Regions from separate parts of the Shewanella sp. 125m-1 genome, predicted to be linked through region 3. Evidence: predicted binding sites of a transcription regulator. Region 3 holds the regulator's gene; each other region holds the start of a gene.
The links. Region 3 encodes NrdR, which represses ribonucleotide reductase genes. Its sites were predicted from a motif close to AAACACNANATNTNGTGTTT; they were not measured.

Region 1 (9,926 bases), on a different contig from region 3:
CCGATCTGTTAGCTCGTGGGCGTGGTTATATCTCCGGCTTAACCGATAAGTTTTCATTAGGGAGTAAGGGCGGTGCAGCGCATAATCCTAACCCTGGTATGCTAGCAGTCATGCAGCAATCGATGGAAATTTTAGAAGGGCGTCATAAGCGAGCGCGTTTGATGGGCGATCCACCGGATATCTGTATCGTGCCAGATATGGGCAACATAGGCACCATGGAGTTCCATCGAGCGGAAGAAGCGATTGCTGCTGGTGAAGCTGCTGTCGAAAAGGTGGCCCATTTGATTGAAGCTGCTTTGGTACAGCACGGGGGCTAATAGCCTTTGGTGCTAAAGTAAAAGAAATAAAAAAGGCGCTGTTAGCGCCTTTTTTGTGACATTTTCATCAGTCTTTGTTCTCAGTTTTATTTCGCTTTATTGACCAAAAACGTTAAGCGAGTTTAACAACCATTTTTCCGCGATTTTTGCCTTCAAACAAGCCAATAAAGGCATCAGGCGCATTGTCTAAACCTTCATATATCGTTTGCTCAGCTTGCACCTTACCTTCTGCTAGCCATTTACCCATTTGCGCAGCGAAGTCGCCGTAGTGCTCCCAGTGCTCAAATACGATAAAACCTTCAATCTTTAGCTTCTTTATGATGATTTGCGCTAGGTTACTAGGTCCTGGTGTCGGCACTGTATCATTGTATTGGGCAATCATACCGCATACCGCAATTCGGCCATGATCTTTCATATGGTTAAGTGCTGCAAAGAGGTGCTCACCGCCCACATTTTCAAAATAGACGTCAATTCCTTCAGGTGCAGCCAGACCAAGAGCGGCATCTAAATCACCACAGGTTTTATAGTTAATGACAGCGTCAACACCTAAGCTTTTAAGGTACTGGGCTTTTTCATCTGAACCGACAGAGGCAACAACACGTGCGCCCATCAGTTTACCTATTTGCACCGCTACGCTGCCTACCGCGCCAGATGCAGCTGATACGAAGAGTGTTTCACCCTGTTTTAGCGCTGCAATACGATTAAGGCCCGTCCAAGCTGTCATACCAGGCATGCCTAAGACACCAAGAAAATGCGACTCACAAATAGGTGTATCAGGCAGGCGAGTTATCTCTGTGCCGTCGGTGATAAAATGGCTGCGCCAGCCAAACATGCTGTTAACTTTGCTGCCAACAGGAAAGTCAGGGTGTTGTGATTCAATGACCTCACCAATCGCTCCCCCTTCTAATGCTTTACCTAGCTCAAAAGGTGCAATATAGCTCTTTCTGTCAATCATGCGTCCACGCATATAGGGGTCGACAGACATCCAAAGGTTTTTCACCAGAAATTCACCGGGCTTAATAGCAGCTAGAGTGAGTTCTGCTTGGTTAAAGTTGTCAGTTGTTGGCATGCCTTCAGGGCGAGACTTAAGTTGAATGATTTGAGATTTCATATCTTTCCTTTATTTTGTTTGCGCGCAAAGTAATTGAATGCATCATAGTAAAGCTTTACACATATTGCAAATGCTTTGCGCGCAAAATAATTGCTCGCAAATAAAAGTGGTGTAAGCTAGTTTTGACACCTGATGTGAGTTAAAATTAGTAAAATTTTGACTTGCCTAAGTGTAGTAGCAGTGACCAACAACGACTCAAACGACACGTCTAACAATTGTCTTTCTGATAACGTCTGCTTTGCGCTCTATACGGCTAACAACGCCTTAATGAGAGCTTACCGTCCGTTATTGGAGCAATATGAGCTGACATACCCACAATATTTAGTCATGCAGTCATTATGGCTACAAGACAGAGTAAGCTTGACGCTGGTATCACAATCGACCCGGCTCGATATGGGGACGTTGACCCCTATCGTTAAGCGACTTGAGACTAAAGGTTTTCTAAAGCGACTGGCTGATGAAACCGATGAGCGTAAAAAGGTGATAGCGTTAACCGATGCCGGTCATAGCCTTAAGCTTGAAGCCTTGGCGCTCAAACAAACCTTGTTAGCAAAGGTTGATATGAACCCGGAGCAAGTTGAACAACTTAGAACGTTATGTTTGTCCTTAACCCATGCGTTGACGCAAAAATGACCAGTTGATTTTCTAGTTAACAAGTCGGCACGTTAAATGCTTTAGAGATCCCTATACTCTCTTTACGCCGGCTTTTTGACGATGAATCCACTCAGCAGTATCAGCAATGCAATTAATAGTAATGCTCAGGTATCAGACACTTATGGCGTTAATAGTGGCCAGTCAAATGTTGGCGGTGCAGGGGCTGTCGCTGCACTAGGAGCGACAGCGCCTCAAGCTGAAACGACGGAGCTGACAAAAAATGATAATACGCTGGTATTATCTGGCCGTGCAGAAAGAGCACAGAAAATCGAGGCGATGGCTAACGATTTCTTCAAAGGAGGCCAATTTACTTCGGCACAATTACCGTCCCTTATTCAACGTCTTTATCAAGATGGCATTCTCAGCGAAGGCCAGCTCAACCGATTATCTAATAGCGGTTTCGACATCCCGCCAGCAGAAGTGCAGCCTTTATCTGACTTTATTGATGAACAGCGCAGTACGTTAACCAATAGCGAACAAGACCGAGAGCTTGCCGAGCTGCTAGACAACGCGAAGTGGGTCATGGGGGCAATGGATGTATCGCAATCTCCTTTAGTTGCACAAAAGGCTAACCGGGTTTCGAGCCAAATTACTGACTTGTTACAATCTGAAAGGCCATTGACGGAAGTGCAACAGAACCAGTATCAAGGGTTGAAATCGTTGATGCAGCTCGCTGCAATGACTGGCGAACATCAGCAAGAAAATGGTCAGCTCAATAGCTACCTTGCATTAGCCAAAAGGCATTAGTATTTGTCTATGTGTGATTTTACTTTTGTAGTTGAGAATACATTTTGAGCTGGATTCTTTCTGCAAGAGAAGGATCAATTGCTACTTGTCGCTCGCCCTTTTTTAAAGCTTCCAATAAGTTGCGGCACACGTAATGAATAAAGAATTTTACCTGCCTATTTTTATCCACAATTTATACCTAAATTATACTGTCACTAGCCCGCTTCCATGAGTTCGTCAAGGCCATAATTTGAGATCAGTGGCTTTGTAGACAGAACTGTTTTCTTATTGTCTTCCTCTTTTAAAATGATGATCTGGATCAAAGTACTTATCGTTATTTTATAGCTTAATGCGCCACATATTGTGATTTATTGAAAAAGTAGCACTATATATAGTGTTGCTTTGATGAGCGAGCTGAAGAGGATTTATACAATGCCAGTGGTTATTAAACGGGATGGTTACCGTACGCCTTTTGACGAAACAAGGATTAAAGACGCCGTGATAGCAGCTGCTAACTCGGCAGGTATTGAGTGCGCTGAATATGCACAACAGATTGCGGAAAATGTGAGAGAAAGTGTTTCGCAGTTAGCAGAAGTTAATATCCATGATCTGCAAGACACCGTTGAAAACTTGCTCATGGAAGGGCCGTATAAATCTTTGGCGCGCGTTTACATCGAATACCGTCACGATAGAGATATCAATCGTGAAGTTAGCAGCCGCTTGAATAAAGAGATCCGTGGTTTAGTTGAGCAAAGCAATGCGGCTTTGTTGAATGAGAACGCTAATAAAGACTCTAAAGTGATCCCAACTCAACGCGATCTGCTTGCGGGTATCGTGGCTAAGCACTATGCAAAATGCCACATTTTGCCTAAAGATGTCGTTGCCGCACATGAGTCTGGTGAGATCCACTACCACGATTTAGATTACGCGCCATTCTTCCCGATGTTTAACTGTATGCTTATTGATCTTAGCGGCATGTTAACTCAGGGCTTTAAGATGGGTAATGCTGAAATTGAAACCCCGAAGTCAATTTCTACCGCGACTGCAGTGACCGCACAAATTATTGCGCAAGTGGCAAGCCACATCTATGGCGGTACAACGATTAACCGTATCGATGAAGTATTGGCACCCTTTGTGGCGAAGAGTTACGACAAGCACTACCAGGTAGCGCTTAATTGGGGCATTACCGACGCAAAAGCGTTTGCCACTGCGCAAACTGAAAAAGAGTGTCACGATGCATTTCAGTCATTAGAGTATGAAGTTAACACGCTACATACTGCAAATGGTCAAACCCCATTTGTGACTTTTGGTTTCGGTTTAGGTACCTCTTGGGAATCACGCTTAATTCAGCAGTCTATGATGACAGTGCGTATTGCAGGTTTAGGTAAAAATCGTAAAACAGCGGTATTCCCAAAACTTGTTTTTGCTATTCGCGATGGCATTAACCATAAAACCGGCGATTGTAACTACGACATTAAGCAGTTGGCATTAAAATGCGCTACCACGCGTATGTACCCAGATATTCTTAACTATGAACAAGTTGAGAAGGTGACAGGGTCATTTAAGACGCCGATGGGTTGCCGTAGTTTCTTAGGAACCTTTGAGCAAGATGGTGAGCTTGTGCATGAAGGCCGCAACAATTTAGGTGTTGTGAGTTTGAATTTGCCACGTATTGCGCTTGAAGCAAAAGGTGATGAAGCAGAGTTCTACCGTATTTTAGATGCGCGTTTAGCCATGTCTCGTAAGGCCTTGGACACTCGTATCTCTCGCCTTGAAGGTGTTAAAGCGCGCGTTGCCCCTATCCTATATATGGAAGGTGCGTGTGGTGTGCGTCTAAAAGCTGATGATGATGTTTCTGAGATCTTCAAAAATGGTCGTGCATCAATTTCATTAGGCTATATTGGTCTGCATGAAACTATTAATGCGCTTTATGGCACAGACGAGCATGTTTACGACAGCGAACTGCTACGTGAAAAAGCCATTGCGGTTATTAAGTACATGAAACAAGCCACCGACAGCTGGAAAGCAGAGTCTGGTTACGCATTCAGCCTGTACAGCACGCCAAGTGAGAACTTGTGTAGCCGCTTCTGTGCACTTGATACCAAGATATTTGGTGTGGTTGATGGCGTTACCGCAAAGGGTTACTACACAAACAGCTTCCATTTGGACGTTGAAAAACAAGTGAACCCTTACGATAAGATTGATTTTGAACAGCCATACCCAGAGATAGCGAACGGTGGTTTCATCTGTTATGGCGAATTCCCTAACATGCAAAATAACGTAGAAGCGTTAGAGAACGTATGGGATTACAGTTTTAGCAGAGTGCCATATTACGGCACTAACACCCCAATCGATGAGTGTTACGACTGTGGCTATACCGGTGAGTTTAGCTGTACCAGTAAAGGTTTTACGTGCCCTAAGTGTGGCAACCATGAACCAAGCCGTGTGTCTGTGACGCGTCGTGTATGTGGTTACTTAGGTAGCCCAGATGCAAGACCGTTTAACTATGGTAAGCAAGAAGAAGTTAAGCGCCGCGTTAAGCATTTATAATAAAAATACTAGGGGCTTAGCATGCAAATGGCTTAGCCTGTAGATATTGGGTTTGTGTACATAAAAGGTGCTGTGTTCAGCACCTTTTTGTTTTCTAGTTAAAGCAAAATTCTAGCTGAAACGAGTTTAATATGAATTATCATCAATACTATCAGACAGATGTAATTAATGGCCCCGGTACTCGTGCGACCCTTTTCGTGTCGGGGTGCGAGCACCAATGTCGTGGTTGTTATAACCAATCCACCTGGAACCCTTGTTCTGGTCACCTTTTTGATGAACAGATGCAACAGCGTATTATTGATGACTTAAATGATGAACGTATTAAACGCCGTGGATTATCGTTATCCGGTGGCGACCCTCTGTTTCCTGCAAACCTGACAGCAATTTTGTCGCTAGTTAAGCAGGTGAGGGAGCAATGCCCTGGTAAAGATATTTGGCTATGGACTGGCTACACTTTAGGCAGTTTAACGGCTCAGCAGCAGGAAATTGTCGACTTAGTCAATGTCGTGATTGATGGTAAGTTTGAGCAGTCACTTGCCGACCCCAGCTTAGTTTTTAAGGGCAGTAGTAACCAAGAGATCCATTATCTCAGGTAGATTGAGCATATTACTGACGTAACTTGTCAGTTGTTTAGCTATAAACCTAGGTTAAATTGGCTTATATACTGTTATAATGTGGCAATAATGACAAAACAGCGTCAGTTAACTGAGGCTGTTTTTGTTTCTAAACGTGTAAATTAGATTTGAATTTAAGGTCTGTAAATGAATTTAAAGCAGGAGCTGCAAACGCTCAACGATAAGTTAGACAAATTTCGTCGTAAGCTAGCAGCAGCTGAAAAGCGTACCGATCCGACTGTTATCATACAGTTTAAGCAAGAAATTGCAGCTATGACTAAACGGATCAGCGCTGTTAAAGCTCAGCAAACACGCGAGTTAAGCAAGCAAGGCGGCACGGTTACGGGTCTTCAGTTTAGCCGTGTATTAACTAAAGCCGAGCAGGCAGACATGGGTAAGTTGAAAAAGTCTGTTAAAGGTTTGGTTGTGGTTCACCCAATGACGGCTTTAGGTCGTGAAATGGGTATTAAGCAAGTCACAGGCTTTGCGCCAAAAGAGTTTTAAGCGCGTTTAGTTATTGATTTAGTGAGCCGCTTCAAGGTTATCTTTAAGCACTGGGCTTATGCTTGCTCAAGTTAAGTCTATGGCCGATTAGAGAATGCTTTAAGCCATAGACTGATTGAATATTTGAGCTAGCAAGAGTATCGTCTCAAGCATTTATTTTCTTTATCAGGACGTTTGCAGTCTCATGGAATGAGAGTTGTCGTTAAGGTTTTTTCATGTCGATTAAATACATCGCGTCTTCAAAATTACCCACCCCTTGGGGTGTTTTCGAAATGCATGGTTTTGAAGATAGTGAGACAGGTAAAGAGCACGTCGCGCTTACCTTTGGTACATTTTCTCCAGACGCGCCAATCCTCGGGCGTATTCATTCAGAATGTCTAACCGGTGATGCGCTATTTAGTTTGCGTTGCGATTGTGGTTTTCAGCTACAAACGGCGATGCAAAACGTGGCTGAAGAAGGCCAAGGTTTTATTCTTTATCTACGCCAAGAAGGGCGTGGTATTGGTTTACTGAATAAAATCCGTGCCTATGAGCTGCAAGATCAAGGTGCTAATACGGTTGAAGCGAACGAACGCTTAGGTTTTGAAGCCGATATGCGTAAATACGACATGATCATTCCTATGATGGAAAAAATTGGTGTCGCAAAAGTACGTCTAATGACCAATAACCCTCGAAAAGTGAAAGCGATGCAAAGTTTTGGCTTAGAGGTCGTTGAGCGAGTGCCACTGCAAGTGGGTAAAAACCGCTATAACGAAGGTTACCTCAAGACAAAGTCGACCGAGTTGGGTCACATGATGTCTGAGTACCACTTTACTGAAGTGGATCCTGAAGCAAAACAAGATTAATACCTTTTAGTAAAGTCTTTATTTTCTTGGCTTTACTCTGCTATACCGCTATATTCGGGCTATCGATTAGAGTTTAATTAAGTTTAAAATCAATTTATGGCCCGTTTGCGTTACCTTTCAATTCTACCTCTTTTGATTATAGTGCCTGCTCAGGCAGAGACTGATTACAGTCATTACGCATTCGCTAATTATCTAGGCAGCGGTCTTTATCGAACGTCCGGGCAAAATGCTACTGTGGCTAACATTCCTATTAGTTTTGATCTACAGCGCTCAGAGACTGAGTCCTTAGTGCTCAGAACGCCGGTTTCCATGGGTTTTTTTAACTTTACCTGGAGTGATTTGCCTGATGGCGAGTTGCCATCAAGCGTGGGAACCTTGACCGTAACCCCTGGGCTGGAGTATCGGATTAAAACGTCTGAAACTCATGAATTCCAGACCTATGCCGATCTCGGTTTTGGTACTAACTTTACCAATAGTAATGATGTGGTCATCTATTCGGCTGGGATGTCGAGTCTGCTTGATTTTGAGCTGGGCAATACCCATCCACAATGGGTTAATCGGGTATTCTTTGCGGGTTATAACACCTTGCATGATGGCGCGAGTGAGTCATATTCTGCGGTGCAGTCAGGCATTGATATTGGCACTAACTACTACTTTCAAGTCAAAGGTGTTGAGGTTGAACCGCGGTTCTTTGTTGCTGGCTATTGGTACTTTGATAAATTGAAGTTTACCACCCCGTTTGAAGAAGACGTGCTGGTGGCGAATAGTTTTGAAGTTGGTGCCACTCTGGCTTTTTCTAAACCGGTAGGTTGGGATCTGATTAATATTAAACGTTTTGGCTTGAGTTATCGTAAGGGCGATGGGATAGAGGTTTGGCGCTTAATCTTTGAGTTCCCCATTTAGATAGCGGCTTATGATAAGCGCAGCGCACTCGAATGGAATGGCTAGAGTATTTAAGAGATAGAGGCTTAAGGCTATAAATTCAAATGACTTTGGCTTAGCTTGGACTATGAATTGAAATATATCGGTTTAATCACTAAACCGATATATTGTACTGCATGTTACACAGGTTACTTGCCCCAAATCTTGGCATTCGCTTCAGGCAGTGGCTCTTGCGACTTCTTTGGCTTAGTAACAGAGATCACAGCGTCATAGTCCCTAGGTGGAGGCAAAGGTAAGTTATTCATTTTTAGATAAAGATATTCTACTTTATCTCTTGCCCATTGCGTTTTACGCAAAAACTTTAAACTCGATTTAATGCTTGGATCATGATTAAAGCAGCGGATATCAATACGGCTGCCTAACTCTTCCCAACCATAATGGTCGACAAGATCTGTTAATAAATCTTCGAGCTTTATGCCGTGAAGTGGGTTGTTTGCTTGGGTCATAGTCTTGTTGGAGCCGTCTTGTTCGTACTTACTAGAATGAACTAATTATATCAGTTTATTTGTGGTAGATCTTTAGGGATTGAATTGACAATATCCTTAAGCAATAAAAAGAGAGCCATAAGGCTCTCTTTAACGGTTATTTTCGATTTATTAGAAACTAATGCTGTTTACTCATCAGCATTTGATAACCGCCGCCATTATAGACATTGGTATAACCTTCGCTCACTAACATTTTATTAGCGATGCCACTGCGGTTACCGCTACGGCAATAGACAACGACTGAGCGATCTTTGGCGATCTGTTGTTTTGCAAATGCGCTATCGATTTGCTGATAAGGAATATTGATGGCGTTTGGTAGGTGGCCTTGAGCAAACTCTTCAGGGGTACGAACGTCCACCACTAAGGCGCCGGCTTCAATTTTTTGCCAAGTGACCTTAGGGTCTTGGTCTGCGGCCATGGTCAACGTGCTAAACATGATTAGCAGTAAGCTTAGGCCTAGCAACCATGTCATTGTTTTTGGTTGTTTTTGCTGCAAATTAAAAGCGTTACTCATCAATATACCTTTATTTATCATTATTTAATCTTGATTGGCAGTCGCTAACTCTGCTTCTGATTTGAAGCCAAACTTACGCAATATCATCGCTGCCGGACAAAATCCAGTATAGGCGCTTTGAAATAAATTAGCTCCTACAAAAACCGTGAGCCAGATAAAATTATTGTTAATCCAAACAGTTAAGGCTAAAGATACTAAAACCATAAACCCTGCAAATGCCATAATGGCGCGTTCAATAGACATAGAAACTCCTTTTTAGAACCAGCTAAGCGGTTATCGATTTTGATAAGGACATTGGCGCATTGTTAGCGCCAATATCTAACGTTGAATGACATCTTAGTACTATTTTAAGTATCGCTTTTTCATCACCGCGTAATACAGCACGGGGATCACAACCAGTGTTAATAAGGTTGAGATTAAAATTCCAAAGATAAGGCTTATCGCAAGACCATTGAATATGGGGTCATCGATAATAAACAGTGCACCTATCATGGCTGCTAATGCGGTTAGCATGATAGGTTTTGCTCTTACCGCGCCAGAGTGGATAACGGCTTGCTGAAATGGCACGCCAGCGGCGGTTTCTTGGTGAATGAAATCAACCAGTAATATCGAGTTACGTACAATAATTCCTGCCAGCGCAATCATGCCTATCATTGATGTTGCA
Region 2 (9,926 bases), on a different contig from region 3:
GCGCTCGTTGGTGATGTATTCAACATACTGGCACAGAATATGTTCGTTTAGCCCAATCATTGAACCATCTTTGAATAGGTATTTAGCCCACTCTTTTTCTTGCTCAGCGGCTTTGATAAAGATATCGATAGCCGTCTGCTCGCACTCTTTAGCGATTTCAGCCATTTCAGGGTCGTCTTTACCAGCGTGCATGATCTTCAAGATATGCTGAGTGCTGTTTAGATGCAGGGCTTCGTCACGAGCGATAAGACGAATGATTTTCGCATTACCTTCCATGACCTTACGCTCTGCAAATGCGAACGAGCAAGCAAAGCTGACATAAAAACGGATAGCTTCAAGTACGTTGACCGATACCATACATAGGTAAAGGGCTTTTTTGATTTCACGTTTAGTGACTTCAATGATCTCACCATCAATTTCGTGACTACCTTCGCCCAACAAATGATAAGCCTGGCTCAGCTTGATCAAGTGATCGTAGTAGTTAGCGATATCACTTGCGCGCTTTAAAATCTCATCATTTTCAACGATGTCATCAAACACAACTGAAGGATCGTTAACGATATTACGAATAATATGAGTGTAAGAGCGCGAGTGAATAGTCTCAGAAAATGACCAGGTTTCAATCCAAGTCTCTAGCTCAGGTAGTGATACCAATGGCAAGAAGGCAACGTTTGGCGAACGACCTTGGATTGAATCAAGTAGTGTTTGATACTTAAGGTTCGAGATGAAGATATGCTTTTCATGCTCTGGTAGTGCCGCGTAGTCGATTTTGTCACGGCTGACATCGACTTCTTCTGGACGCCAGAAGAACGAAAGCTGCTTTTCGATCAGCTTTTCAAAAACTTCATATTTCTGTTGATCATAACGCGCTACGTTAACTGACTGCCCAAGAAACATAGGCTCTAGCATTGCGTTGTTAGGAGTTTGACAAAATGTTGAATAGGCCATTTTTCTATCTTCCGATAATGGGGGCTAAGCCCCCTTAAATTAACGTTTAATACTAATGATTAACTCTTGGGTTAAATCTTACATGCGCCGCCAGCGCAACTGTCATCTTCTTTCTCAATGGCAGTGATATCGTCATGACTATCTGAAGCCCCATCACGAGTATTGTGATAGTAAAGTGTCTTCACACCATATTTGTAAGCGGTTAATAAGTCTTTCAATAGTACCTTCATGGGTACTCTGCCACCCTCAAATCGAGTCGGGTCGTAGTTAGTGTTAGCTGAAATAGACTGATCGACAAATTTCTGCATCAATCCTACCAACTGCAAATAACCATCGTTATTAGGCATTTGCCATAATAACTCGTAGCTATACTGATATTTTTCAAAGTCAGGTACAACTTGCTTTAGCTGGCCATCTTTACTCGCTTTAACACTAATTAAACCGCGTGGTGGCTCAATACCGTTAGTAGCGTTAGAGATCTGTGAAGAGGTCTCTGATGGCATTAGCGCTGACAGGGTAGAGTTACGTAGACCGTGTGTCTTGATCTCTTCACGTAATGTTTCCCAGTCTAGATGTAATGGCTCGTCGCAGATCTTATCTAGATCACGCTTGTAGGTATCAATCGGTAAAATACCCTTAGCATAAGTTGTTTCATGGAACGAGGGGCAAGCACCTTGTTCTTGAGCAAGCTTCATAGAGGCTTTCAATAAATAGAATTGAATCGCTTCAAAAGTCTTGTGGGTAATGCCGTTAGCAGAACCGTCTGAGTAACGTACGCCTTCTTTTGCTAGGTAATTAGCGAAGTTAATTACGCCAATACCCAGTGTGCGGCGGTTCATCGATGCTTTTTCAGCAGAGATGATTGGGTAGTCTTGATAATCAAGTAAGTTATCGAGTGCACGCACGGCAAGATCAGCTAGTGGCTCAAGCTCCTCTAACTTCTTAATAGCACCTAAGTTCAATGCTGATAGTGTACAAAGTGCAATCTCACCGTCTGGATCGTTAATGTTATTTAACGGTTTAGTTGGCAAGGCAATTTCAAGACACAAGTTAGACTGACGTACAGGCGCAACCTTAGAGTCAAATGGACTATGAGTATTGCAGTGGTCAACGTTTTGAATGTAGATCCGGCCAGTCGAAGCGCGCTCTTGCATCATTAATGAGAACAGCTCTACAGCTTTTATCTGTTTTTTACGAATGCTGCTATCAGCTTCATATTTAAGGTACAGACGTTCGAACTCTTCTTGATCTTCAAAGAATGCATCGTACATTCCAGGCACATCTGATGGGCTAAATAAGCTGATCATGCCGCCCTGAATTAGGCGCTGATACATCACCTTGTTGATTTGAACGCCGTAGTCTAAGTGACGAATACGGTTATCATCAACACCACGGTTATTCTTTAATACCAATAGTGATTCAACTTCAAGATGCCACATTGGATAGAATAGGGTCGCTGCACCACCACGTACGCCGCCTTGAGAACAAGACTTAACCGCTGTTTGGAAGTACTTATAAAATGGTAAGCAACCTGTGTGGAAAGCTTCACCACCGCGAATAGGGCTACCTAGTGCGCGAATACGGCCTGCATTGACACCAATACCAGCACGTTGAGATACATACTTAACAATTGACGATGAGGTCGCGTTAATTGAATCTAGGCTATCGCCACATTCAATTAGAACGCATGAACTGAACTGACGAGTTGGCGTACGTACACCTGCCATGATAGGTGTAGGTAGCGAAATTTTAAATAATGAAGTTGCATCATAAAAGTCTTTAACGTACTTAAGGCGCGTCTCTTTGGGATACTTTGCGAATAGGCAAGCTGCAACCAAGATATACAGGAACTGAGCACTTTCATAAATTTCGTGGCTAACACGGTTTTGTACAAGATACTTACCCTCAAGCTGCTTTACAGCGGCATAAGAGAAGTTCATGTCTCGCCAGTGATCGATATAGGTATCAAGAATTTCAATCTCTTCTTGAGAGTAATCTTCAAGAATGTGAGCATCGTACTTACCGAGCTCAACTAAATTGACCACGTGGTCATAAAGCTTAGGAGGTTCAAACTGGCCAAAGGCTTTCTTACGTAAATGGAACACAGCAAGTCGTGCAGAAAGGAACTGATAATCAGGTGCTTCTGGTGAAATTAAGTCAGCTGCTGCTTTAATGATAGTCTCATGGATGGCTTCAGTTGCAATGCCGTCGAAAAATTGCAGGTGAGAACGGAGTTCTACTTCTGATACAGAGACATTATTAAGTCCCTTTGCCGCCCATTCAATAACGCGATGGATTTTGTCGAGATCGATAGTCTCACGTTCGCCACTACGCTTTGTGACTGTCATATTGCTATTCATTAAAGATAGACCTTGATTTTTATATTTATGAAAGTGACCAGTTCAGGTTCACCCTACGTTTCCCTGTAAACAAACAGTTTTTAACCGTAAAAACGGAGAGTTCCTTTTTGTTGACACAAACGACTTAATAGTGCCTGTTATTGTCACTCACACACAATATATGGTGTTTTGAGATTCAATAGCTACAAGATAGTGAGGTTATGGTATTTTTGCAAGTGGGAATTTATTGGACAAGTTGTGGATATCTTGGGGGTAATTGAACCTGTTAGTAATGGCTAACCCTTAAAGCTTGTTTTGATTTGATTTCCTCGGTGAAGAGTAATATTTGAGCAAATAAAAATGATCCATAAGATCGCTGCTAACTTGTGCGATCCTAACCGATCATTTGAGTACTTTTTTATGACGCTTAATAACTTAATTAACAAAGATTTTAAAGCAGCATATAAAGGGTGAATACGCTAGCGCTTATAGCAAAAAAAATCGGCTAAGCTGTCACCGTTTTCAAAACTTAAGTCAGCAGGCCAAAGACTCGGTTCGTCATCTGGTCCGATATACCCCCAGACCGCTAAACCTGAGATCATATTCGCCGCCTTAGCAGCGATAAGATCACGTTCAGCATCGCCTAAATAAAGAATATGCTCAGGTAAAACCCTAAGCTGCTGTGCTGCTAACAGCATAGGAGCTGTATGGGGCTTTGAATGTTGAGTGGTATCGCCGCTGACCACAGCAGGCATTTTTGCTGTTAAACCGAGTTTATCTAATAGAGGCCTTGCAAAGCGCGCTGGCTTGTTGGTGACGACCCCAAAGGGGATGGAAAGCTGGCTAAGCGTGTCCAGTAACCTATCTAACCCCTTAAATAAATCGCAATTATCTCCGTTAATCAGCTCATAATTGTCGAAAAGAGATTGCTGTAATGAAGGAATGCTTGCGTCATCAATGGCGGGGATGGCAGCTTTAATCATTGCGACACTGCCATGTGAGGCGCTCGCTCTAATGGCTTCAAATGGCACACGACTGTGACCATTCGCGGCTAAAGCCATATTAAGTGCCTCAATCATTTCTGGTGCCGTATCAGCGAGTGTGCCATCTAAATCAAATAGCACACCTTTAATAGTAAGTGCCTGTGCTTTAGTCATTTTTAACCGTAGCTATCATGTAGTTAACTTCAAGGCTCTTGGTGTATCTGAAGATGTCAGTAATAGGGTTATAGGTAATACCCACAGCATCTGTACAAAATAGCTCGGCGTTATCAGCCAAACCAATTAACTCTGATGGTTTGATAAATTTATTATGATCATGTGTGCCAACAGGCAACATCTTTAATAGGTATTCAGCACCTAGAATGGTTTCAACATAGGCACGGATGTTGCGGTTAATGGTTGAGAAAAACACAAAACCACCTGGTTTAACCATATCGGCGCAAGCTTGAATAACAGAGCTAGGGTCAGGAACATGCTCAAGCATTTCCATGCAAGTGACGACATCATAATGACCACGGTGTTGGTCTCTGTGTGCTTCAGCGGTATTTTTTACATAGTTAATCTCGACGCCTGTTTCTAGTGCGTGAAGTCTGGCGACATCAAGTGGTTCATCACCCATGTCTAGGCCAGTTACGTTAGCGCCAATTTTTGCCATGCTTTCAGACAAAATTCCGCCGCCACAGCCGACATCGAGAATTTGTTTACCAAAAATACCGCCTGCTGTTTGGTCAATATAGTTAAGGCGAAGTGGATTTAAGTTATGCAGTGGCTTAAATTCGCCGTTAGGGTCCCACCAAGTGGCGGCCATTTTCTCAAACTTCGCGATCTCTTGTGGATCAACATTATTATGTGTTTGCACTTAAATTACCTCAGAGCGAAAAATCTGTCTTTGGGCCACATTATAATGAATAGCACCAAGAAACAAAGCAGTTATGGAGCTGTTTGTTACTTATTGAACAAACTGAACAATTAATGCGCCTATGTCTTGATTTTAATCAAGTGAATTAGCTTTTTTGGCTTATTTAAAATGAATCGATATTTGGGTCTAGCGCCATAAAATAACTGTGTTAGAATGCCAAATCACGTTTTCAAGCATAGCTATTCTAGGAAATAGGAATAGCACGCTAAATTTCAGGGGATCGAGCAGTTTATGACTGATCTGGCTTCATCTATAACACCAATTAATATTGAAGACGAATTAAAAAATTCATACTTAGATTACGCTATGAGCGTAATTGTTGGCCGTGCACTGCCTGACGTTCGTGACGGTTTAAAACCGGTACATCGCCGCGTATTATTCGCCATGAGCGAATTGAAAAACGACTGGAATAAGCCTTATAAAAAGTCTGCCCGTGTCGTAGGTGATGTAATCGGTAAATATCACCCACATGGTGATACAGCGGTATATGACACAATCGTTCGTTTGGCCCAGCCTTTCTCTATGCGCTATCCACTTATTGACGGTCAAGGTAACTTCGGTTCAGTTGACGGCGATGCGGCGGCAGCAATGCGTTATACCGAAATCCGTATGGACAAGGTGGCACATCAGCTTTTAGCCGATCTAGAGAAAGAGACCGTTGACTTTGTGCCAAACTACGATGGCACCGAGTTTATTCCTGCTGTTTTACCTACACGGATCCCAACACTGCTGGTGAACGGTTCGTCAGGTATTGCTGTTGGTATGGCAACGAACATTCCTCCGCATAACATAAGCGAAGTGATTGCTGGTTGCTTAGCGCTAATCGAAGATCCTGCCTTATCTATTGAACAGCTGATGGACTACATTCCGGGTCCTGACTTCCCAACGGCTGCAATCATTAATGGCCGCAAGGGCATTATCGATGCATATAAGACAGGCCGTGGCCGCGCAGTGATGCGTGCACGTGCAGATATTGAAGAAGAGAATAGTCGTGAGCGTATTATTGTTCACGAAATTCCTTATCAAGTTAACAAAGCGCGTTTAATTGAAAAAATTGCCGAGCTTGTTAAAGATAAGAAAATTGAAGGTATCAGTGGCTTACGCGACGAGTCTGATAAAGACGGTATGCGTATTGTTATCGAAATCAAGCGTGGCGAAGTGGGTGAGGTTGTACTAAATAACCTTTATGCACAGACCCAAATGCAGTGCTCTTTTGGTATTAACATGGTTGCACTGACCAATGGTCAGCCTAAACTATTTAACCTTAAAGAGATGCTAGAGTGCTTTATTCTTCACCGTCGTGAAGTGGTAACGCGTCGTACGGTATTTGAACTGCGTAAAGCACGCGAACGCGCTCACATCCTTGAAGCGTTAGCGGTTGCATTAGCTAACATCGATCCAATTATTGCGTTGATTAAAGCCTCTCCAACGCCTGCTGAAGCAAAAGTTAAACTTGTTGCACAAGGCTGGGAGCTTGGACATGTTAAAGGCATGCTTGAAAAAGCAGGCGATGACGCAGCTCGTCCAGAATGGCTTGAACCAGAGTTCGGGATCCGTGACGACCAGTACTACCTGACTGAGCAGCAAGCTCAAGCGATCCTTGAACTACGTTTACACCGTTTAACCGGTCTAGAACATGACAAGATCATTGCTGAATATGAAGAGCTTCTAGAAATTATTGCTGCACTACTATTTATTCTTGGTAGTCCACAACGTTTGATGGAAGTGATTAAAGAAGAGCTTGAAGAAGTATTAACAAACTTTGGTGATGAGCGACGTACTGTTATTAACGCTAACGAAGTTGATATGAGTCTTGAAGATCTAATCAATGAAGAAGACGTTGTTGTGACGCTTTCTCACTTAGGTTATGCCAAATATCAAGTACTGTCTGATTACCAAGCCCAGCGTCGTGGTGGTAAAGGTAAAGCTGCAACTAAAGTGAAAGACGAAGATTTCGTTGAGAAACTATTGGTTGCTAACACCCATGATACCATCTTGTGCTTCTCTGATTTTGGTAAGATGTACTGGCTTAAAGTCTATCAATTACCATTGGCAAGCCGTACAGCTCGTGGTCGCCCAATCGTTAACCTATTGCCATTGGCTGAAGGTGAGCGTATTACTGCAATTCTACCTGTACGTGAATATGCTGAAGATAAGTACATTATCATGGCAACATCACACGGTACGGTTAAGAAAACTGCACTAACGGCTTACAGCAATCCTCGTGCAAACGGTATTATTGCGGTTAACCTAAAAGATGGCGATCAGCTGATTGGTGTTGATATTACCGATGGTAATGACGATATCATGCTGTTCTCTAACGAAGGTAAAGTTGTCCGTTTTAACGAGAAGGCTCGTAGCTCTGAAACTGGTGAAGTTAAGATTGATCCAGAAACAGGCGAAGAGGTTGTTGCGCTACGTGCTATGGGACGTACTGCAACGGGTGTGCGTGGTATTAAGCTGGAAGATGGCCAAACGGTTGTATCGCTAATCGTACCTAAAGGCGATGGTGCAATCTTAACGGTAACTGAAAACGGTTACGGTAAGCGTACTGATCTATCTGAGTACCCAGCGAAGAGCCGCGGTACTAAAGGTGTGGTTTCAATTAAAGTTAGCGAACGTAACGGCGCCGTAGTGGGTGCAGTACAAGTTGGCGGCAATGATGAAATCATGTTGATCAGTAACAAAGGTACCTTGGTAAGAACACCTGCTGAAGGTGTATCGACCATTGGCCGTAACACCCAGGGCGTTACTATCATCCGTACAGCGGAAGATGAAAAAGTCGTGGGCCTACAGCGTATCGATGAAATTCAAGTTCCTGAAGTTGAGCTAGATGAAGAGGGAAACCCAATCATCACTGAAGCGACTGCAGAAACTGAAGGTCAAGCTGATGTAAGCACTACTGATGTATCAGATGCAGCAGCGCAGAGCGATGAAACGCCAACAACTGAAGACTAATATCAAACAATTTGATGATTAATCTCAATAAAAAAGGATGCTATTGGCATCCTTTTTTGTTTTCGGCATCAACATAAATACAGGGGGACTTTTTAGAATCAAAGCTCTGCAATATACATCCCTTGAGTATTCTATATTGCTCTATTTATAGTATTAAATGAGGCGTCAATTACCTGCTTTATCGGCTTGCTTAAAAGCATCACGCCAAAACTCAGAGCTTAATTTCGCAATAACTCGTGACTCGCCATTTAATAACATAGCCATACCGATATTTAACTCTGGAGAGTAGGAAACTTCAGCGACATAACCAGCAACCCAGCCCGCATGATAAATAAGTGGTCGACCGTCAAACTCATATACGCGCCAGCCTTTGCCGTAATGGGCGCTATTAAGATACGCTCGCCAATCACGACGATGCAACTCTTTGGTGGTCTTGACCCCTGGGGTGGTTACATCTAGCAGTACCGTTTCACTGAGCACCTCAGGATTTTGGCCTAAATTTGCTATAAGCCATTTTGATAGATCAGTAATACTGGCATTAACACCTGCGGCGGGAGCCAGTTGATAATAATTTGATTTTACCTTTACTTGTTTAAAGCCATATTTTGTTTTGATATGAGGCTCTGCGCGATTGCTGGTTTGTTGAAAAGCGTTAAAGCCAACCGATGCGGTGTCCATCGCTAACGGCGAGAAAATGCGTTGTTGCAGTAAGTCTGAGTAACTGGATGCAGATTGCTGCTCAATTGCGGTTTGGATAAAGGAGAACGCGACATTTTGGTAGCCATAACATACGCCGGGTTTACAGATAGGGGTTAGCTCATCAAACTTGCTGATGATTTTAGTCACCTTGACGTTACTATCGACTAGGTTGTCATAACTATTGGGCATTAAGCCTGTGCTGTGGCCGATTACGTGGCCGAGATTAATTTGCTTAGCCATCTGCTGTTTAGCTAAAGTGAATTCGGGTAAATAGTTCACTATAGGTTGTTGCCAGTCTAACTTATTTTCTTCAACCAATATGCTCGCTAACGTACCTGCAAAGGTTTTAGAAACAGAAGCGAGTCTAAACACGGTATTAGCATTAACATTTTTGTTGCTGCCTTTGCTGCGCTTGCCATAACTGCTTAATTTGATCACTTTGTCAGCATCAACGATGACAAAAGCGCCGCCGGGCACTTTATTGACTTTTAACTCTCGATGGAAACGTTGTTTGAAGCTATCAGCAAGCGCCGTATATTGAGAGGGGGCGGCATAGGCATGATGCAGAGTAAAAGTCGCACCGATTGATAATGTGCCGATAACCAACATCGATTTAAAAAACATGGACAGATCCAATATGCCGTTAAAACGGTCTGTTTAGTATATTCGTTGCAACTTAACCAACTAACAATGCATGTTTATGCTGATTGCTATCTGTTATTGTTAAGTACAAAATATTAGGCTACTCGTTGTGTGAGTAAGTGGTGTATCTAAGTGAGTGGTGTCATCAATACTCACAATTCGCTACCCACAATTCGCTACTCACATCTAGCCTAGGTATTATTTTAACGATAATGCTAACAAAAGCAGTTATTAAATTTATAAATAGTGACTTGCTTACATCAACGTTAAGAGTGATTTTATTTTTATGTTAGCTTCTAAAGCGTTGGGATATAATGCTAAAAAGAATGCTAATACTCCACTATTTCTACTGATAATAATAGAAGGACAATACTGTGAGCGCGATTTTTAACTTCTGTGCAGGCCCTGCCATGTTACCCG
Region 3 (9,926 bases):
GGGTGGTTCTTGCTACTTACCAGCCGATTAAATAGCGGCTACGTTTACTGAGTAGCTTTTTAATGATGATGGCAATCAAGTAAGAGATAGCTACAACCACTAAGGTGACGATTAAAGTGGTAAAGATATTACCTTGGCCATTTAATCCCAAAAAATCTGGGCTGTCATAGAGCATCCACCACGGCGTTGTTATCCATGGGTGGATAAAGTAAATCGCAAAACTGACTTCTGCTAGCTTTTGTAGTGGTGCAATCGAGATATGCTCAAACTTGTTCAAAATTGCCAGTATCACCAGCGTGAGTAAGATTTTTTGTGGCAGCATTAAGTCTGGCACTGTCATTTCAAATGGGGCTTTATTAAGCGTGCCTGCACCAAAGTATTGCGCCTGTATAAGCGCTAAGGCAATACCCGTGAGTAACATCGGCAGCCAATACTTATCGATAAACGGGAACAGTTTATCGCGATGCGCCGAGCCCCAAACTCCAAGCAGGTAGACGGGTAAGAAGTAGACTAAAGACTGAATCGCATTGAGGTTTGATATGGGGCGATGCACCATAATGGCAATGATTAAAAGCGGAATCGCGTAGTAGAGTACTTGCTGCTTTTTAATGAGATACATGACCCAAGGCGATAGGGCGAATAACATCATTCCCATTGGAATATACCAATAAGCGGTAAGGGTACGGCCAGTTATTACGTACCAGCTCGCCGCCGCTGCAGGGCCGGAAATATCTGCCATTTCCTTATGCATCATGGGGTCGGTTCCCACTGTGAGATGCCAAACAATCCAAGGCAGAGACAAAAGTAGATAAGGAAGGAAAACAAATTTAGTTTTGCTCTTCATATACTTTTTGTAGTCCCAGCGGTGATAAAACACATGGTGAAAAAGAAAGCCGGAAATAAACACGAAAAAGACCGTGCCATTCATCATTAAGTTAAACCAGGCTTTATCGGCAAAGGTTTCAATTTGCCAACCCGCTGGGCGATAGCAGTGCGCCATGACGATAAAGATAATCGCAATACCACGGAAGTGATTAATACTATTTAAAAAAGCTTTTGGCTTGCTAATGCTAGGTGTGACGTCTGTTTCTGCTGTGACAGTTTCTTCAGTAACTTTATTTTCCCTAATAAGGGACCCAGCGGGCTCTGTCTTCAGCTTATCGGCCGTTACTGCGGGCTGCTGTTTGTCATCCATTGCTTTGCTCGTCCATAAATGTTCGTCGTTTAATATATCGAGTGCACGACTTGTTGTTTTTAATTGGCTATTTTATACCAATGGATATCTTCGCATAATTAGCAGGTATTTTGTTACGCAGTTGAAAAATATTTATTGGCCATCTATTTATTAGATGACTGTTCATTAGGTTCATTAGGTAGCTATTTATTAGGTGGCCACTTATTCGCTAGCTGCTGAGGAAGGCGGGAGTAAACTTAACGGGACAAGTAGATAATAAAAAGGAGGCCAATGAGGCCTCCTTGTTTAATCGAGTGTAAGAATTATTTAACCATGCGCTTATACTTCAAGCGATGTGGCTCAACAACATCAGTACCCATAGTTTCTTTCAACCATGTTGAGTACTCGGTGTAGTTACCCTCATAGAAGTTCACCTTGCCCTCATCACGGTAATCTAGGATATGGGTCGCGATTCTATCGAGGAACCAACGGTCGTGCGAAATCACCATGGCACAACCAGGGAATTCAAGTAACGCTTCCTCTAGTGCACGTAAGGTTTCAACGTCCAAATCGTTGGTTGGTTCATCGAGTAGCAGTACGTTACCGCCAGCTTGTAGAAGCTTAGCTAAATGCACACGATTACGTTCACCACCTGATAGGCTGCCGATAATCTTTTGCTGATCGCCACCACGGAAGTTAAAGCGGCCTACATAGGCACGGCTTGGAATTTCGGTGTTGTTGATGCGCATGATATCTTGGCCATCAGAGATCTCTTGCCAAACCGTGTTCTTGTCATTCATTGAATCACGGAACTGCTCAACAGAAGCGATTTGTACAGATTCGCCTAACTCAACGCTGCCACTGTCTGGCTGCTCTGCACCTGAAATCATCTTAAATAGCGTTGATTTACCCGCGCCGTTAGCACCGATAATACCAACGATAGCGCCTTTTGGTACTGAGAAAGTCAAGTCGTCAATCAGTACACGATCGCCATAAGATTTAGTCAGGTTAGTGATTTCAATAACCTTGTCACCTAGGCGTGGTCCTGGTGGAATAAATAGCTCGTTGGTCTCGTTACGCTTTTGGTAGTCGTTAGTATTAAGCTCTTCAAAGCGAGCCATACGCGCCTTACCTTTAGACTGACGGCCTTTAGCCCCTTGGCGCACCCATTCAAGTTCTTTGGCAATTGTTTTTTGACGCGCGCTTTCAGTAGCAGATTCTTGGGTTAGACGGGCATCTTTTTGCTCAAGCCAAGATGAGTAGTTACCTTCCCATGGAATACCTTCACCACGGTCAAGTTCTAAAATCCAACCAGCGGCATTATCAAGGAAGTATCTATCGTGGGTAATGGCCACAACGGTACCTGTGTACTCTTGTAAGAAGCGCTCTAACCAGGCTACCGATTCGGCATCCAAGTGGTTGGTTGGTTCGTCGAGCAACAGCATGTCTGGCTTTTCAAGCAGTAAGCGACAAATTGCCACACGGCGGCGTTCACCACCTGAAAGCACTTCAATTTTCTCATCCCAATCGGGTAGTCGTAGTGCGTTAGCGGCACGGTCCAAAACTACATCTAGGTTGTGAGCATCTTGCGATTGAATAATGGCTTCTAACTGGCCCTGCTCTTTAGCAAGGGCGTCAAAGTCAGCATCGGGCTCGGCATAAAGCGCATAAACTTCGTCTAAACGTACCAGTGCATTTTTGGCTTCGGCCACGGCTTCTTCAACCGCTTCACGTACAGTTTGGTTTGGATCAAGTTTTGGTTCCTGCGGTAAGTAACCAATTTTTAGGTCCTGCATTGGGCGCGCTTCGCCCTCAATTTCAGTATCCAAGCCCGCCATAATGCGCAGTAGGGTGGATTTACCAGAGCCGTTTAAGCCTAAGACACCGATTTTTGCGCCAGGGAAAAAGCTTAATGAAATATCTTTTAAGATCTGTTTTTTAGGCGGGACAATCTTGCCCACTCTAAGCATGCTATATACAAATTGAGCCATGTTATTTCTCTTTGATTGTATTTTTTCTACGTTGATTGGCGGCAATTCTACTTGATTCGATACAGAACTTAAATCTGAATTCGAGCAGTTTCATTCACAGTTAACGCATAAATCTGTTAGCTAGGTATTGGTGGTTATTTATACCGATTAGTGCTTTTTACGAAACTCTCTCATCTAGAAATGCAAGTAATTTCATGTTGTAAATACTGGGATTGTGATCGAATGCGCTGTATCATACCGCGCAACCCTACTAGAAGAATTTTACAGCTGGAGTGAGTAATGCTGAAAAAAGATATGAATATCGCGGATTACGATCCACAACTATTTGCAGCAATTGAAGATGAAACGCGTCGTCAAGAAGAGCACATCGAACTCATTGCTTCAGAAAACTACACTAGTCCTCGTGTTATCGAAGCTCAAGGTACACAGCTAACTAACAAGTACGCTGAAGGTTACCCAGGTAAGCGTTACTACGGTGGTTGTGAGCATGTAGATATCGTTGAAGAATTAGCTATCTCGCGCGCTAAAGAGCTATTTGGCGCTACATACGCTAACGTTCAGCCACACTCTGGCTCACAAGCAAACGCAGCTGTGTTTATGGCATTGCTACAAGGTGGCGATACCGTTTTAGGCATGAGCCTAGCCCACGGTGGTCACTTAACTCACGGTTCTCATGTGAGCTTCTCTGGCAAGCTATACAATGCTGTTCAGTACGGTATCGATGAATCAACAGGTAAGATTGATTACGCTGAAGTTGAGCGTCTTGCTTTTGAGCACAAGCCTAAGATGATTATTGCGGGTTTCAGCGCATATTCGGGCATTGTTGATTGGGGTAAATTCCGTGAAATCGCTGATAAAGTAGGTGCATACCTGTTTGTTGATATGGCGCATGTTGCAGGTTTAGTTGCCGCGGGGATCTACCCGAGCCCTATGCCACACGCTCACGTTGTGACAACAACAACGCATAAGACACTGGCTGGCCCACGTGGCGGCTTGATTCTATCTGCGATTAACGATGAAGATATCTACAAAAAGCTAAACTCTGCGGTATTCCCAGGCGGCCAGGGTGGTCCTTTAATGCACGTTATTGCTGCTAAAGCCGTTGCATTTAAAGAAGCACTAGACCCTGAGTTCACGACTTACCAAGAGCAAGTGGTTGTTAACGCTAAAGCGATGGCGCGTACGTTCATTGAACGTGGCTATGATGTGGTATCTGGTGGTACTGAAAACCACCTATTCTTGCTTGATTTAATCAGCAAGGACATCACAGGTAAAGATGCTGATGCCGCTCTTGGCAATGCTAACATTACCGTTAACAAGAACTCTGTACCAAACGACCCTCGCTCACCATTTGTGACCTCTGGTCTGCGTATCGGTTCACCTGCAATTACCCGTCGTGGATTTGGTGAAGAAGAATCGGTGCTGTTAACTAACTGGATGTGTGACATCTTAGATGACATTTCAGATCTTGCCGTTAGCGAACGCGTTAAGAGTCAGGTTCTGGAATTGTGCGCTAAGTTCCCTGTTTACGGTTAACCTTAAGCGTTTAATCAGGTAGACTCCTATGGCCGCATTTATGCGGCCATTTTTGTTATTATTCGAGCATACTTTTGATTCGAGCCTACTTTCTGAGGTTTTGCTAAATTCAGTGAGTGAAACTACCTAATTTCTAACCGGAGGCTAAATGCATTGTCCATTTTGCAGCGCAACTGACACAAAAGTGATTGATTCGCGATTAGTCGCTGACGGCCATCAGGTTCGTCGACGTAGAGAGTGTGTTCAATGCCATGAACGTTTTACTACCTTTGAAGGTGCCGAGCTTGTGATGCCTCGCGTAGTGAAACAAGATGGCAGTCGCCAGCCGTTTGATGAAGAAAAATTACGTGGTGGCATGTTAAGAGCCGTAGAGAAAAGACCTGTGTCTATGGATCAAATTGAACAGGCATTAACTAAGATTAAATCGACTTTACGCGCGACCGGTGAGCGTGAAGTTAAATCAGAAATGATAGGTAATCTGATGATGGACCACTTAGTCAACTTAGATAAAGTTGCCTATATTCGTTTTGCTTCTGTCTATCGTGCTTTTGAAGATGTTTCAGAGTTTGGTGATGCAATCGCTAAACTGCAAAAATAACCTATGCTACATGGGCTAAGCCAACCGCTTAGTCCTCAAACAATCGAACAATCGGAATTGCCGCCATTATGTGGTCTATCGAAGACAGTCAAATGATGAGCCTGGCCATTGAATTGGCACAAAAGGGCATTTACACCACTCGTCCAAATCCTTGTGTTGGCAGCGTTATCGTCAAAGATGGCGAAATTGTTGGCGAAGGCTACCATATTCGTGCTGGCGGTCCTCACGCCGAAGTTTACGCCTTAAATATGGCTGGAATCGATGCCAAAGGGGCTACCGCCTATGTCACGCTAGAACCTTGCAGCCACTATGGCCGTACGCCTCCTTGTGCTAAAGCATTAATCGAGCACGGTGTAAGCCGTGTTGTCATTGCCGTTACCGACCCCAATCCACAAGTGTCTGGTCGTGGCATTGCCATGCTGCGAGAGGCTGGCATTCAAGTCGATGTGGGCTTGATGACCGAAGAAGCGAAGCAAGTTAACCTAGGCTTTTTAAAGCGAATGGAGAAAGGCTTGCCGTGGGTCACGGTTAAGCTTGCTGCGAGTATCGATGGTAAGACTGCGCTGTCTAATGGTGTGTCAAAATGGATAACGGGACCTGAAGCGCGCAGCGACGTTCAGCGGCTTCGTGCGCACCATTGTGCATTGGTCACAGGTGTTGAGACGATACTTGCTGATGATCCGAGCCTCAATGTGCGTCATAGCGAATTAGGCTCGCTTGCACACCAGTTAGCACCAGCAGAAATTCATCAACCACTGCGGGTAGTATTAGACAGTCAAGCACGCCTTGGCGCTGAGCTAAACTTATTTAACACAACAAGCCCAATTTTGTTGGTGTCGACAATCGCGTACCCCGAGAATGTGAAAGCAGCTTGGCCAGCTCATGTGACTCATCAAATTTTGCCCGCGGTTGATTCTCGTATTGACCTGCAAGCCTTGTTGGGTTTATTGGGGGAGAGTTGTAACTCAGTACTCGTTGAAGCTGGGGCAACACTCGCAGGGGCCTTTGTTAACCAAGAGCTTGCAGATGAAATCGTGCTGTATCAAGCGATGAAAATCTTAGGCTCTCATGGGCGTAATTTGCTCGCGCTAGATGATTTTCAAGCCATGATGGACATACCGCGTCTCAACCTAATCGATGAGCGCAAAGTGGGTAAAGACACCCGCTTAACGTTAAGAGTGAGTAATTAGTTTATGTTTACTGGGATTATTGAGTCAGTTGGTCACTTAAGAAAAGTGCAGCGCCGTGGTGATGATATTCGTTTAACCGTCGCCAGCGGAAAACTGGATTTGTCAGATGTTAAACTTGGCGACAGTATTGCCACCAATGGTGTGTGTTTAACCGTTGTTGAGTTAATGAGCGACGGTTATGTGGCAGATATTTCAGCCGAAACAGTCAATTTGACGGGGTTCTCTCATTATCAGGTTGGAAAAGCCGTTAACCTTGAAAAAGCCGTTACCCCCACAACCCGTTTAGGTGGGCATATGGTCAGTGGTCATGTTGATGGTATTGCCCATGTGGACGACAGACAGTTTCGGGGCCAAGCGATTGAGTTTTGGCTAACACCACCTGTAGAACTGGGCCGCTATATCGCCCATAAAGGTTCAATTACAATCGATGGTGTGAGCTTAACCGTTAATGAAGTGCAAGGGCATAGATTTAGGCTGACCATAGTACCGCACACTGCAGGTGAAACGACCTTAGTGGATTTGAAGGCCGGCGACAACGTTAATATTGAAGTGGACTTGATAGCCCGTCATTTAGAAAGGCTTATGAGTTACGGCACCCAAGAGCAAGAGAGCAGCCCCAAGTCAGAAGTGACTATGGAATTGTTAGCTCGCTCAGGTTTTTTACGATAAAGACTGGCTTAAGGCGGATTTGACGATTAAATTTGTCTTAATCAAGTCTATATACAATCAAGAATAATCATTACATTAGATACTGGTTTAAGTTCATCGTTATTGACGCATGTAACTTAGAATACAGTGAGAAAAATAAAGGTCTGAACATGGCGTTACATAGTATAGAAGAGATCATCGAAGATATTCGTCTAGGTAAGATGGTGATCTTGATGGATGACGAAGACAGAGAAAATGAAGGCGATCTGATCATGGCTGCCGACATGGTGACGCCTGAAGCTGTGAATTTCATGGCGACATTTGGCCGTGGCCTTATCTGCCAAACATTGACTAAAGCGCGCTGTCAGCAGCTTAACTTACCTTTGATGGTCACTAACAACAATGCCCAGTTTTCGACTAACTTTACCGTTTCAATCGAAGCGGCCGAGGGCGTAACCACGGGCATTTCGGCGCAAGACCGTGCAGTAACCGTGCTTGCGGCGGTGGGTAAAGATGCAAAGCCATCGGATATCGTGCAGCCTGGCCACATCTTCCCGCTAATGGCGCAAGAAGGTGGCGTACTTATTCGTGCTGGCCACACTGAAGCGGGCTGTGATTTAGCGCGCCTAGCAGGTTTTGAAGCATCATCGGTCATTGTTGAAATTCTTAATGATGACGGCACCATGGCCCGTCGCCCTGATCTTGAAATCTTCGCGAAAAAGCATGGCTTGAAGATGGGCACGATTGCCGACCTTATCGAATACCGTAACACCAAAGAAACCAGTGTTGTTCGTGAAGCGAAATGTAAGTTGCCAACTCGTTTTGGCGAGTTTGAAATGCTGACTTACCGCGATACAATCGATAACCAGTTGCATCATGTATTAGTTAAAGGCGACGTTACCGAAAACACATTAGTACGTGTGCATCTACAAAACACCTTCAATGATTTATTGCATTCAGAGCGTGATCAGCAGCGTAGCTGGCCATTAGAGAAAGCGATGGAGCGCATTAGCAATGAGGGTGGCGTGTTGGTGTTATTGGGTAATCATGAGCACAGCAGCGATATTCTAGCCAAAGTTAAAGCTTTTGAAGCTGAAGATAACGGTAGCACACCTGTTGCTGCACAATGGCAAGGTACGTCTCGCCAAGTGGGTGTAGGCTCACAAATTCTTGCGGATGTGGGCGTAACAAAGATGCGTTTATTAAGCTCGCCAAAGCGCTATCATTCTCTTTCAGGCTTTGGTTTAGAAGTAACTGAATATATTGCAGAATAAATGCTGGCCTCAGGTTGATTGTCAGTCTGAGGCTTAAATTCACACTTTTCTTATTAATTGCATAGCGATCAGTGCGGAGTGCTGTGGTATCATACCGCCTCTTCCGTCCCTATGCTGGGTAATTAAGCTAATTTAGGTAAGATAAATGAACGTAGTTCAAGGTAATATCGAATCGAAAAACGCCAAAGTTGCGATCGTAGTTTCACGTTTTAACAGTTTTCTTGTTGATAGTTTACTCGATGGCGCGGTTGACACTCTTAAGCGTTTTGGCCAAGTTGCAGATGACAATATCACTGTAGTTAAAGTGCCTGGCGCTGTTGAACTGCCACTCGCTGCACGCCGCGTCGCGGCTAGCGGAAAATTTGACGGTATCATCGCACTAGGTGCGGTTATCCGTGGTGGTACACCTCATTTCGATTTTGTTGCAGGTGAATGTAATAAAGGTTTGGCTCAAGTAGCACTTGAGTTTGATATTCCCGTTGCATTTGGCGTTTTAACCACTGATACCATTGAACAAGCTATTGAGCGTTCGGGTACTAAAGCAGGTAACAAAGGCGGCGAAGCTGCACTTGGTCTGCTAGAAATGGTTAACGTTCTGCAAGCACTTGAAGAACAGCTGTAATTTAGGACAATTTAATGAAGCCTTCAGAGCGCCGTAAGGCCCGCCGTTTAGCCGTTCAGGCCATTTACTCATGGCAGCTAAGTGGTAACAATATTGCTGATGTTGAGCATGAGTTTCTAACAGAACAAGTTATTGATGGCGTCGATATCGCTTACTTTCGTGAGCTATTAGGTGGCGTTGCAACAAAGAAGAGTCAATTGGATGAGTTAATCACTCCATTCTTGACTCGTCCACTTGATGAAGTGGACCCAGTTGAAAAAGCGATTGTACGTCTAGCAACTTATGAACTGACATTCCGCAAGGATGTGCCTTATAAGGTAGCGATTAACGAAGCTATCGAGCTTGCAAAAGCATTCGGCGCAGAAGATGGACATAAGTTTGTTAACGGCATTCTCGATAAGCTGGTAGCACGCAATAGATAGTTAATAGAAACGGCATCCTAGGATGCCGTTTTTGTTAGATCTGACAGTGGGATAAGAACAGTCCATGCATTTTCCACCTGAGCAAAGCGCAGTAATTCCTAATCTTTGCTAGCGTGACGGCCTGATTTACACTTACCTTATTTATCCCTGAATCCTTCCTCTAATTTGTGATTGGTATTGTGAAAGAATTTCAATTAATCGAAAGTTTTTTTACTGGGCGCGCTCAGTCTCGCAAAGACGTTGTTATTGGTATTGGCGATGATTGCGCCATAGTTAAGCCAGCAGAAAATAAGTCTATTGCCATCTCGTGTGACACTTTAGTTGAAAATGTACACTTTTTCCCTGATATGCCAGCTAAAGAGCTTGGCTATAAGTCGCTTGCAGTAAACTTATCTGATTTGGCGTCAATGGGCGCAGAACCTGCTTGGATGACCTTAGCACTGACCTTACCCGAGGTTGATGAGGCTTGGC

Region 1: a site for NrdR is predicted at 3,189-3,208, ahead of nrdD (anaerobic ribonucleoside-triphosphate reductase). Genes of this name have one in related genera too.
Region 2: a site for NrdR is predicted at 3,458-3,477, ahead of nrdA (class 1a ribonucleoside-diphosphate reductase subunit alpha). Genes of this name have one in related genera too.

What each region holds. Positions count from the first base shown of each region.
Region 1 is NZ_JBRILT010000015.1:61,317-71,242, forward strand. It holds gene rssA (patatin-like phospholipase RssA) at 1-317, shown strand, start outside; gene ACVBIK_RS09085 (NADP-dependent oxidoreductase) at 430-1,428, opposite strand; gene ACVBIK_RS09090 (MarR family winged helix-turn-helix transcriptional regulator) at 1,609-2,061, shown strand; gene ACVBIK_RS09095 (hypothetical protein) at 2,143-2,829, shown strand; gene nrdD (anaerobic ribonucleoside-triphosphate reductase) at 3,241-5,358, shown strand; gene nrdG (anaerobic ribonucleoside-triphosphate reductase-activating protein) at 5,490-5,954, shown strand; gene ACVBIK_RS09110 (YibL family ribosome-associated protein) at 6,120-6,476, shown strand; gene ribA (GTP cyclohydrolase II) at 6,692-7,321, shown strand; gene ACVBIK_RS09120 (hypothetical protein) at 7,418-8,224, shown strand; gene ACVBIK_RS09125 (VF530 family protein) at 8,392-8,709, opposite strand; gene ACVBIK_RS09130 (rhodanese-like domain-containing protein) at 8,867-9,262, opposite strand; gene ACVBIK_RS09135 (YgaP family membrane protein) at 9,287-9,505, opposite strand; gene ACVBIK_RS09140 (efflux RND transporter permease subunit) at 9,605-9,926, opposite strand, start outside.
Region 2 is NZ_JBRILT010000039.1:17,320-27,245, reverse strand. It holds gene nrdB (class Ia ribonucleoside-diphosphate reductase subunit beta) at 1-948, opposite strand, end outside; gene nrdA (class 1a ribonucleoside-diphosphate reductase subunit alpha) at 1,020-3,308, opposite strand; gene ACVBIK_RS15645 (HAD family hydrolase) at 3,767-4,444, opposite strand; gene ubiG (bifunctional 2-polyprenyl-6-hydroxyphenol methylase/3-demethylubiquinol 3-O-methyltransferase UbiG) at 4,437-5,147, opposite strand; gene gyrA (DNA gyrase subunit A) at 5,439-8,165, shown strand; gene ACVBIK_RS15630 (serine hydrolase domain-containing protein) at 8,331-9,488, opposite strand; gene serC (3-phosphoserine/phosphohydroxythreonine transaminase) at 9,881-9,926, shown strand, end outside.
Region 3 is NZ_JBRILT010000001.1:223,700-233,625, forward strand. It holds gene ACVBIK_RS00970 (acyltransferase family protein) at 17-1,195, opposite strand; gene ettA (energy-dependent translational throttle protein EttA) at 1,498-3,165, opposite strand; gene glyA (serine hydroxymethyltransferase) at 3,445-4,701, shown strand; gene nrdR (transcriptional regulator NrdR) at 4,850-5,299, shown strand; gene ribD (bifunctional diaminohydroxyphosphoribosylaminopyrimidine deaminase/5-amino-6-(5-phosphoribosylamino)uracil reductase RibD) at 5,368-6,489, shown strand; gene ACVBIK_RS00995 (riboflavin synthase) at 6,493-7,158, shown strand; gene ribBA (bifunctional 3,4-dihydroxy-2-butanone-4-phosphate synthase/GTP cyclohydrolase II) at 7,308-8,411, shown strand; gene ribH (6,7-dimethyl-8-ribityllumazine synthase) at 8,557-9,033, shown strand; gene nusB (transcription antitermination factor NusB) at 9,048-9,455, shown strand; gene thiL (thiamine-phosphate kinase) at 9,635-9,926, shown strand, end outside.